3 regions of the Blautia sp. MCC283 genome follow, and region 1 is predicted to be linked to each of the others. Evidence: riboswitches for the same ligand, from Rfam matches in the RefSeq annotation. Region 1 holds a riboswitch; each other region holds the start of a gene.

What was found. A riboswitch is a leader RNA that binds a small molecule or an ion and turns the genes downstream of it on or off. The one in region 1 is predicted to bind cobalamin.
Region 2: linked by a shared signal. The riboswitch ahead of GPK81_RS01170 (cysteine-rich small domain-containing protein) and the one ahead of GPK81_RS01415 (leucine-rich repeat domain-containing protein) in region 1 are both predicted to bind cobalamin.
Region 3: linked by a shared signal. The riboswitch ahead of GPK81_RS01105 (sirohydrochlorin cobaltochelatase) and the one ahead of GPK81_RS01415 (leucine-rich repeat domain-containing protein) in region 1 are both predicted to bind cobalamin.

What each region holds. Positions count from the first base shown of each region.
Region 1 is NZ_WQQB01000005.1:8,546-11,831, reverse strand. Features, by position in the region: gene GPK81_RS01420 (DUF4430 domain-containing protein) at 1-987, shown strand, start outside; gene GPK81_RS01415 (leucine-rich repeat domain-containing protein) at 1,067-1,894, opposite strand; cobalamin riboswitch at 1,988-2,179, opposite strand; gene GPK81_RS17815 (DUF4430 domain-containing protein) at 2,502-3,286, shown strand, end outside.
Region 2 is NZ_WQQB01000004.1:60,750-64,035, forward strand. Features, by position in the region: gene GPK81_RS01165 (C40 family peptidase) at 1-1,423, shown strand, start outside; cobalamin riboswitch at 1,587-1,789, shown strand; gene GPK81_RS01170 (cysteine-rich small domain-containing protein) at 2,056-2,361, shown strand; gene GPK81_RS01175 (phosphatase) at 2,511-3,224, opposite strand.
Region 3 is NZ_WQQB01000004.1:44,576-47,861, reverse strand. Features, by position in the region: gene GPK81_RS01110 (hypothetical protein) at 1-100, opposite strand, end outside; gene GPK81_RS01105 (sirohydrochlorin cobaltochelatase) at 222-1,526, opposite strand; cobalamin riboswitch at 1,683-1,858, opposite strand; gene GPK81_RS01100 (NAD(P)/FAD-dependent oxidoreductase) at 2,111-3,286, opposite strand, start outside.

The DNA of each region.
Region 1 (3,286 bases):
ACAAACGGAAAATACAGCGGATGGATGTATACATTAAACGGCTCTTATCCGGATCTTGGAGTTTCCGAGCAGGAAGTAAAGAACAATGACCAGATCGTTCTTCATTACACAGACTACTATCCGGAAGAAGAGAATCATGTCTGGGAGACAGCATGGACATTTGACAAAAACGCCCACTGGCATGAATGTGCAAATTCCAAAAACGAAAATTCCTGGTGCAACATCTCCAGCAATGAGAGAAAGAACGGATATGCAGCACATACCTATGACAAAGGTAAAGTAACAAAAGCAGCTACCTGTACAACAGCAGGTGTGAAAACATATACCTGTACAGTCTGCGGCGCAACAAAGACAGTAAGTATCCCGAAGACAAGACATACTTACACCTGGAAAACAACAACAAAAGCAACCGTATTCAAACCGGCAGTACAGACAAAAGTCTGCTCCAAATGCGGTTATAAAACAAAGACAACCAGACCTTACGGCAAAAAACTGACTCCAACCCTGAAACTGAACGCAACAAAGATCACTCTGAAAGTAAATCAGTCCACATCCAGAGTGAAAGTAACAGGACTTGCCAACGGTGATGCTGTAAAGGCATGGGGAACTACCAACAAAAAAATCGTAACTGTAAGCAGCAAAGGTGTGATCAAAGCCGGAAAAACAGCTGGTACAGCAAAAGTTTCCGTAACCTTAAAGAGCGGAAAGAAAGCTTATATCACAGTAACTGTTCAGAAATCTACAGTAAAAACAACAAAGATCACAGGTGTAAAATCTGCCCTTACTCTGAAAAAAGGAGCAAAGACAACCCTGAAACCGGTACGTACACCGTTCACATCCGGTGAGAAGATTACTTACACTTCTTCCAATAAGAACGTGGCAACCGTAAGCAGCACAGGTGTGATCACAGCAAAAAAAGCAGGAACAGCAGTGATCACCGTAAAGAGCGGAAGCAAAAAAGTAACATGCAAGGTAACAGTTAAATAAAGCTGTTATCCCCTGAAAAATAAAAGCGGCATTTTTTCACAGAATGAAATGTGAAAAAATGCCGCTTTTGATCATTTGATCATAAATATTCAACTTTAAAATCAAATTCCTTACAATACTCATCTACTTTGGAACCTTTATAACACCGGATGGTACAGGCACGGTTGATGATCCATGGCCCGATAAAATCGGGATCGTGTCGGATCTCCAGATATTTCATACGGTTACATCCGTGGAATACCCATTTGCCGATATAATGGATATTTGTGGGAAGACAGACATAAGTAAGATTCATACACTTAAAAAATGCGCTTTCGTCCAAAAATTCCAGGGACTGGGGAAGATGAAGTTCTTCTATGGCACAAAAATAAAAAGCCTCTTTTCCGATACGTTTCAGACCTTCCGGGAAATCCACGGAACGGAGATTTTTACAGCGGTAAAAAGCACGGTCCTCGATGAGGGTAAGTGCGGAAGACAGCTGAAGGGATTCCAGGGAGGTACACTGTGAAAAAGCTTCGGAGCGGATCCGGGAAATCTGTGAATCATGGGGAAAGATCACACATCCAAGCTTTCGGTTCTCCTGAAAGGCGGCTCTCGGGATAGAAGAAAGTGCCTGAGGAAGAATGACTTTTTTCAGGGAATTACATTGAGAAAATACGTTGGATCCCATATTTTCCACCTGGGTGGGAAGCAATACTTCTTTCAGAAGAGTGCAGCCCTGAAAGGTTCTGGCGCCGATATTTTTAAGCGTGTCCGGAAAACAGACAGAGGAGATCTTGGTCTTTTTCTGAAAAGCTTCCGACGCGATATATTCAATTGGCGCAGGGATCTTTACATTTGAGGAAAGATAGTTTCTTGCGTTGTTTTTGGAAATGACACGACTGGATCTGTAATAAGTACCTGACATAAAAAAGTCTCCTTTAACATAAAAAAAGACACCGCATCACAGGCAGATACGATGTCAAAAAAGAATTCTCCATTTATTTATCATACGTGTAATAGCCGGCAGTATTTCCAAGCAGATCTCCTGACTTATGCAGTCACGTTTATCCCCTTCTCATACGATAAAGTACAATGGTTCACGGATAAACTAAGCAAATACAGTAGCACGTCTGTTGAGGATTCTCACCTTATTCCCTTTTAATCCGGTTTTCTGCAGGAAAAAACCGGAACTTGAAAACGTCTATATTTAATATTTTTGGGTGTCTGATTATTATATCACAGAAAAAGGACAGATACAATTGTTTTCCGGGTTTTCGTTTGACAGACAAGAGGAAATAAACTATAATTTCAGTATAAAATTTCATAGAAAAGAAAGACGTGCAAACAGGTGTGATTCCTGTACATGTAAGTGCGATGCCGTACAGTCGGCGGGCGGTTTTTCTTTCATGTAAGGTAGAAGCATTGGTTTGCGCATAGGAACATCTATCAGGTAATGGAATCCCCTTGGAAAAGAGGGATTATTTTCCGTTACCTTTTTTGTTGCTTTTTTTGTGCAGAGAAAAGGAGGAAGAATGGAAAGTAAGAGGAAAAAGACGCTGTTTAATGTGATCATGGTAGTACTGATCCTGGTCATTGCCGGATGCGGAGTGATGGCAGTGGGAAATCTGAAAGGATGGTTTGATAAAGGATCGGACAGCGTTCTTATGACAAAGAACGTAAAAGGTGTGGCCAATATTCAGAGAAACGGTGTGGGCTACGGCCTGGAAAAAAATGTGGCATTGAGAGCCGGAGATATTCTTGAGACGAAGAACGGAACCACAGCGGAGCTTTCAGCCGGAGAAAACAATACACTTTCACTTAACGCAAATACGAAACTTACTGCGGAATCCGTAGAAAAAAACAATTTGAAACTTACTGCGGATCAGGGAGAGGTTTTTGCGGATCTTACGGATTCTGTGGGAAAAGCAGAGATCGCTCTTGATGAAAATACGCTTACCTTTGAGACAGGAGTCTTTTCCGTAAGCGCACAGTCCGGAAGCGGCGCTGTGTATGTATTTAAGGATGAAGTGGAACTGGCCGGAGCGGACGGAAAAACCACAACCGTAACAGCCGGCGAAAGTGCTCAGATGACAAAAAGTGAGGACGGAAGCTGGAAAGTAGAAACAAGTAAGATCTCAGCAGGAGCATTAAATGAATATATGATCCAGCAGCTGCTGGGATGCGCAGATAAAGACAGTTTATGTTTTACACCGGAGGAACTTCAGAAAGTTCTGGATGACAGAGCCGCAGAGAAGAAAGCAGCTCTTGAGAAGAGTTTAAATTCTACAAACAAGATTCCGAAGACTTCAGAAAAATC
Region 2 (3,286 bases), on a different contig from region 1:
CGTAAGCGCAACAAGAGAAGATGAGGCAGCACTTCAGCAGGAAATGGATGCAACCAATGAACAGCTGAATGCGACTTATTCCAGATTGGATGATCTTTCCGCACAGAAATCACAGATTGAAGGCGAAATTTCCACTCTTGATGCCAATCTTGTAAACGTGATGGTTTCAATCCAGACACTGGAGGGAGACATCTCTAATAAAGAAGCTGATATTGCTTCTACCCAGACGAACCTTGAGAAGGCTAAGAATGCCAAGACCAAGCAGTATGAGGCAATGAAGAAGCGTATTCAGTATCTCTATGAGAAAGGTGGAGATGATGCATGGTTCCAGATGATGCTTAATGCAGAGAACCTGTCAGATCTTCTCACGAAAGCTGAGTACACACAGAAGACATATGAACAGGACAGAAAGAGCCTTGAGAAGTATTCCAATACCATTCAGCAGGTTGCCAACCTGGAAGCTCAGTATACACAGGAGAAGGCAGAACTTGAGGGAATGAAGCAGGAGTACGAGGCTGAGTCACAGAATCTGCAGGTACAGCTGGATGAGAAGCGTGCCACATCTGCGGATTATGATAATGAGATCGCTTATGCACAGCAGCAGGCTACAGACTATGCGAACCTTCTTGCAGAGCAGACAGCAGAGCTTCAGCGTCTGGAGGCAGAGCGTATCGCGGCAGAAGAGGAAGCGAGACGTCAGGCAGAAGCAGAAGCAGCTGCAAGAGCACAGGCAGAGGCAGAAGCACAGGCCCGTGCAGAAGCAGAAGCACAGGCGCAGCAGGATGAAGAAGCTGACAGCGAAGAAGATGTGCAGTATGATGAGAACGGTGATGAGATCGTAAATACAGACGAGGACGCTGCTGAAGATGATACTGAGTATGTGGATGAAGATACAGACACAGCAGATGGAGAGAACGATGATACTCAGTATGATGAAGACGGTAATGCCATAACAGGCGATGAAACAGAAGATACCAACACAGACGATGCAGAAGCCAATACAGACGAGGATTATGATAACAGCGGAGATACTTCCGAAGATACTTCTTCTGACAGTGGAAGCTCTTCTTCCTACAGTGGCTCAGGTTCTTCTGTTGTAGATTATGCGACACAGTTTGTTGGAAATCCATACGTATGGGGCGGAACAAGCCTTACCAATGGTGCAGACTGCTCCGGTTTTGTACAGAGTGTATATGCCAACTTTGGCGTAAGCCTTCCGAGAACTTCCTATGAGCAGCAGAATGCAGGTACTGAGGTATCTTATGCAGATGCCCAGCCAGGAGATCTGATCTGCTATGGTGGACATGTGGCTATTTACATGGGCAATGGACAGATCGTACATGCATCCAATTCTCAGGATGGTATTAAGATCAGTAACGATGCGACATACAGAACGATTGTTTCTGTAAGACGTCTTGTATAATCACGAACCATATAAAATTTATTAAGATGAAGATATTGAACAGCCTGGCGGCATATTCCGCCAGGCTGTTTCTTATAAGGAAACAGTGAATTTATATCAAAAAAATCTGAAACAGTATTGACATATAATTAACAGGGTGTTATTATAATGTCAGTATAATTCCATATTGAACATAGCAAGTGCTGAGGGCATCTGACAGTCATGGATTATCAGAAGCCAGCAGAAAAGGGAATCAGGTGAGAAACCTGAGCGATCCGGTCACTGTAACGGAGGAGCGAATCTCAGAATCCATTGTACCTATGTATGAGAAGGAGAGACGAGCCATGATCCCGGAGCCAGGAAACCTGCTTGTTATGGCGAGGTTAAACTTCCGTGTAAAGTGTAACAACCATTTCAGGGACTCCGCACCCCTGGGACGTTGTCTACTTTTTTACGAGAGTAGGCATTTTTTTATGGAATGCGCCTGTTCATATGAATTATACATGATTAAATGGCAGGCGATACTACTCCGGATACATTCGTTCCCTCCGCGCACTCATGAACGGATTATATTTCTACCCCGGGGTGGGATCGCTACCTCTTTTTTTACGGAAAAATTAAGAGAGTGCATGATCCGGGAGGAGATAAGAACCATGGAGAAACCATATTGGGAGGGAAAAGAATATTCCTATTTCAGCCACAAAAAATGCGAGTATTTTCCATGCCATAAAGGAGCAGATCCGGAAAATTTTAACTGCCTGTTCTGTTATTGTCCGCTGTATGCACTGGGAGATAAATGCGGTGGTAATTTCCATTTTACGGAAAGCGGAATCAAGGACTGCACTGCGTGTAAACTTCCTCACAGAAGAGAGAATTATGGATATATCACAGGAAAATATCAGGAACTTGCGGATATGATAAGAAAGCAGAGAGAGAATTCTCAGGCAGATGAGAAATGATAATAAAGAAAATATAATATAACCCGAAATAATAAGCTAGCTCGGACACATGGTAAAATGTGTCCGAGCTGGCTTTTTTGGTTGTGAGTCAAACATGAATGTGTATTCGGATACATTTTATGTATATTCGATCTTACTGTTTTACCAGATCATCTGGTCTGCAGAAATACCTTCAATCTTGGAAGCTGATTGTTCAGAATCAGCTGTTCCGGGAACATGGCCTGATGAACAAATTCAGCAGCACAGGTAAAATCACCGATGTGTTCCGGACCGTGACTGTCACTGGAGAGCAGCAGCGGCAGATGATATTTGCGGCAGCAGCGGAGAATCTCATAACAGTTTTCTCTGGTATCACCACGGTAGCCATATGGAGCCAGGGAAGCTTCGTTAATTTCAAAGATTGTTCCGGTTTCTCTGGCAGTTCGGGCAAGAACATCATAATTTACCGGATAATGGGTGTTGTCGCTGTGACCGAGGATTTTGACACAGGGATTCTTCATGACATTGACAAAAGCTTCTGTGTTCTCGTCTCTGGTACCGGGACGGTAGTTCCAGGTATGCATGCTTGCAATGGCATAATCAAGTTTGCATAATAATTCCTGATCCAGATCTACAGTTCCCTTCCGGTCCAGAATATTCAGTTCGATTCCGTAGAGCAGATCTACTCCGAAATGTTTTTTCGGAGAATAGGTAAGGCTGCGGAAATAGGAGGAAGTTCCGGCTGCCAGAGTGCCGGGACCGTGATCAGTGATCCCGAGAAGCCGGAGACCTTTCTCGGCAGCTGCGCGTGCCATGTTTGTGATGGTACATTCCGTGCCGTGACCACTGGCGATGGAGTGGGTATGCATATCAGAAAGATACATAAAAATACACCTCTTTTACTGTTTGAGAACATGTGACAGAGCGGAATACGAATGTCCGCTTT
Region 3 (3,286 bases), on a different contig from region 1:
TTTTTGCGGAATCTGTTGCAGCCATCGCAGGCACAGAGCCAAGGGCCATAGCTGATGCACTTACCATTGCAAGGATTAAGTTTACATAACGTTTTTTCATAATAATCTTCTCCCTTCCATAGATACAGCAATCTGCCCGGAAGACAGTCTTCCTGATCTTTCCGGGCAGTTACATGGATTTCTTATAGGTATCTGAGCTCACTCAGATCGTTTCATATTTATTATTCTGCGGAATCCTCAGCGGAATCAGCCTCTGTATCTGCTGCTGCGTCAGAATCTGCGGACTCATCTGTGCTTCCGATGGAGTCGATAGCTGCTTTTGTATGATCTACATAAAGCTGCTCAACAGCCTCGATACGTCCAAGACCTGCGATCTGTGTATCAACATTCTCGAAGTTTCCGGATGCTACAAACTGGCTCTTCCAGGAATCCTCATCATCACCGGCCATATCGTTGTTTGCATGGTCTCCGGCAACAACCATCAGCGGACGAAGAACAACGTTCTTGTATCCTGCCTCTTTTACCTTCTCGATAACCTTGTCGCAGGCTGTATCTTCCGGTTTACCCTCTACAGTACCGATGAATGCGTTCTTGAATCCAAGGTTTTCCATCTGTGTCTGCATCTGATCGTATGTAATGTTAGCTGTATGAGATGTTCCATGTCCCATGAATACGAATGCTGTGCCAGCCTCAGCTGCTGCATCCATGCTGTCAAATCCGGCTTCTTTGCAAGCCTCATCTGTGATTGCCTGAGCAACGGCTTTCTTGTCATCGTTGATCACGGTTGCATCGTCTCCAACCTCACCGAGCATTGGCTCTGCGATAGCTACAGACTCGAATTTATCTTTATAGCCATTGATCGCTTCTGTCATCTCATCGTACTCAGCACCATGCATCAGATGAGTAGGCTGTACAACCAGATTCTTAACACCATTCTCTACTGCACGGTCAAGAGCCTGCTGCATGTTATCGATCACTTCATCATCTCTTGCCTCTACATGGTTGATGATGATCTGTGCTGTAAATGCTCTTCTTACAGACCAGTCCGGATAAGCTTCTGCAAGAGCATCCTCGATTCCTTTGACATCCTCTGCACGGCTGTCATTGAAGGAAGTACCAAAGCTTACTACCAGAAGCTCGTTCTCACCGATCTCATCCTGGTTACGTGGATCGTCTTTGGAAGCGTCTCCTGTGTCACGTCCGAAGTAATCCGGATCAGCGTTCTCGCCCTCTACCAGTTCTTTCTGAGCGTCTGTCAGAGCATCCCATGCTTCTTTAGCTGCCTTGCAGTCCTCATCTGTTGTGTCAGTTCTCTCCTGAACATAGATCTTGTCGATCAGAGCTGCTACATTGTCAGCTGCTTTCTGGTCTTCATCAGAAGCCTCTGTGGTATCAGCTGCCTCAGTACTCTCATCTGCGCTCTCTTCTGTAGCGGAATCATCTGCTGCCATTGCTGTTGTAGCTGCACCCATAGAGCATGTCATGGAAACTGCGAGCATCAGAGCTAACATTGTTTTTCTTTTCATTTCTTATCGTCCTCTTTTCATGTATTTCCAGAATACTGATATGTACAAAAAAACGGCTGCTTTCTGCGGCCGCCTGCTCACACACGATTCTCTCGCAATACACATAAAAAGAAGTTCTGTATTGTTATTGAGAATACAGATTCGTAGACCGCGAATCCTGGATCTCACAATAAGGCAGTTCTCCTGACTTGGTTCCACACTGCTTTCCCTTCCCGGTTTCCCAGTGGTATTTAAAAACAGCTCCCCGTTCACAGTGACGGTATCGTTCCGGATTCTCACCGGATTCTCTTTTGCACATCCGACTGGACGCAACCTTATTGCCATAACATTTGTACATATTCGATTTTACCTGGTTACTTATTCTTTTACCACAAAATCACAAAATTGTCAAGATTGCTGTCGGACGAATCATGGTGCTTCCCCTGCATCTGTCAGTTATTTTCAACATACTCCTTTCAATATTCATGCACATTATGCATGGTTTTATATGATTTATGTTTTTTATTTATGGTACAGTGATTTCCTACAACATAAAAGCAGCCCCTTTCCGCCATCACTGTGACAGCAGAAAAGGGCCGCTCATATTATTTACTGAAGTACTCCTGCTCAAGGTATCTGGCTACATAGATACCGCTGGCGGATGCATGGGAAAGAGAATGTGTCACACCGCTGCAGTCTCCGATAACAAAGAGACCTTTGTGGCAGGTTTCCAGATTCTCATCGATCTCAACTTCCATGTTGTAGAATTTAACCTCAACACCATAAAGCAGAGTATCGTCATCTGCTGTTCCAGGTGCGATCTTATCCAGAGCATAGATCATCTCGATGATTCCATCCAGGATACGCTTCGGCATAACAAGGCTTAAGTCTCCCGGTGTTGCGGAAAGAGTCGGTGTTACGAAGCTCTCCTCAATACGTGCTTTTGTGCTTCGTCTTCCACGGATCAGATCTCCGAAACGCTGTACCATAACACCACCGCCAAGCATGTTGGAAAGTCTTGCGATGCTCTCACCATATCCGTTGCTGTCATGGAACGGCTCTGAGAAATGTTTGGATACCAGAAGCGCAAAATTTGTATTGTTGGTGTGTTTTGCAGGATCTTCATAGCTGTGGCCGTTTACTGTGATGATTCCATTGGTGTTCTCATTAACCACAACACCTCTCGGGTTCATACAGAAAGTACGGACCATATCCTCAAACTTCTCGGTTCTGTAAACGATCTTGCTCTCGTAAAGCTCATCGGTCAGACGGCTGAACACCTCTGCCGGAAGCTCCACACGGACACCGATATCCACACGGTTGGAAAGTGTGGGGATCTTAAGATCTGTACATACAGTCTCCATCCATTTACTTCCGCTTCGTCCCGCGGAGATGATGCAGTAAGTTCCCTCGTAACGCTCATCACCTACAACAACTGCATAGCCGTCTTCTGTTTTCTCCACTTTGTCAACGGACGCGTCAAAATAGAAATCTACATGGGCTTTCATCTTGTCATAGAGATTCTGAAGTACTACATAGTTGATATCCGTTCCCAGGTGGCGGACAGATGCATCCAGAAGATGCAGGCCGTTCTGAAGACAAAGCTTACGGATCTCACTGTTTGTGGTGGAATAAAGCTTGGTTCCCTCTCCACCATGCATCAGATTCAGTTTATCTACATATTCCATCAGTTCTGTGGCTGTATCCTTGCCAATATGCTGATACAGCGTTCCGCCAAACTGATTGGTGATATTATATTTTCCATCGGAGAAAGCGCCTGC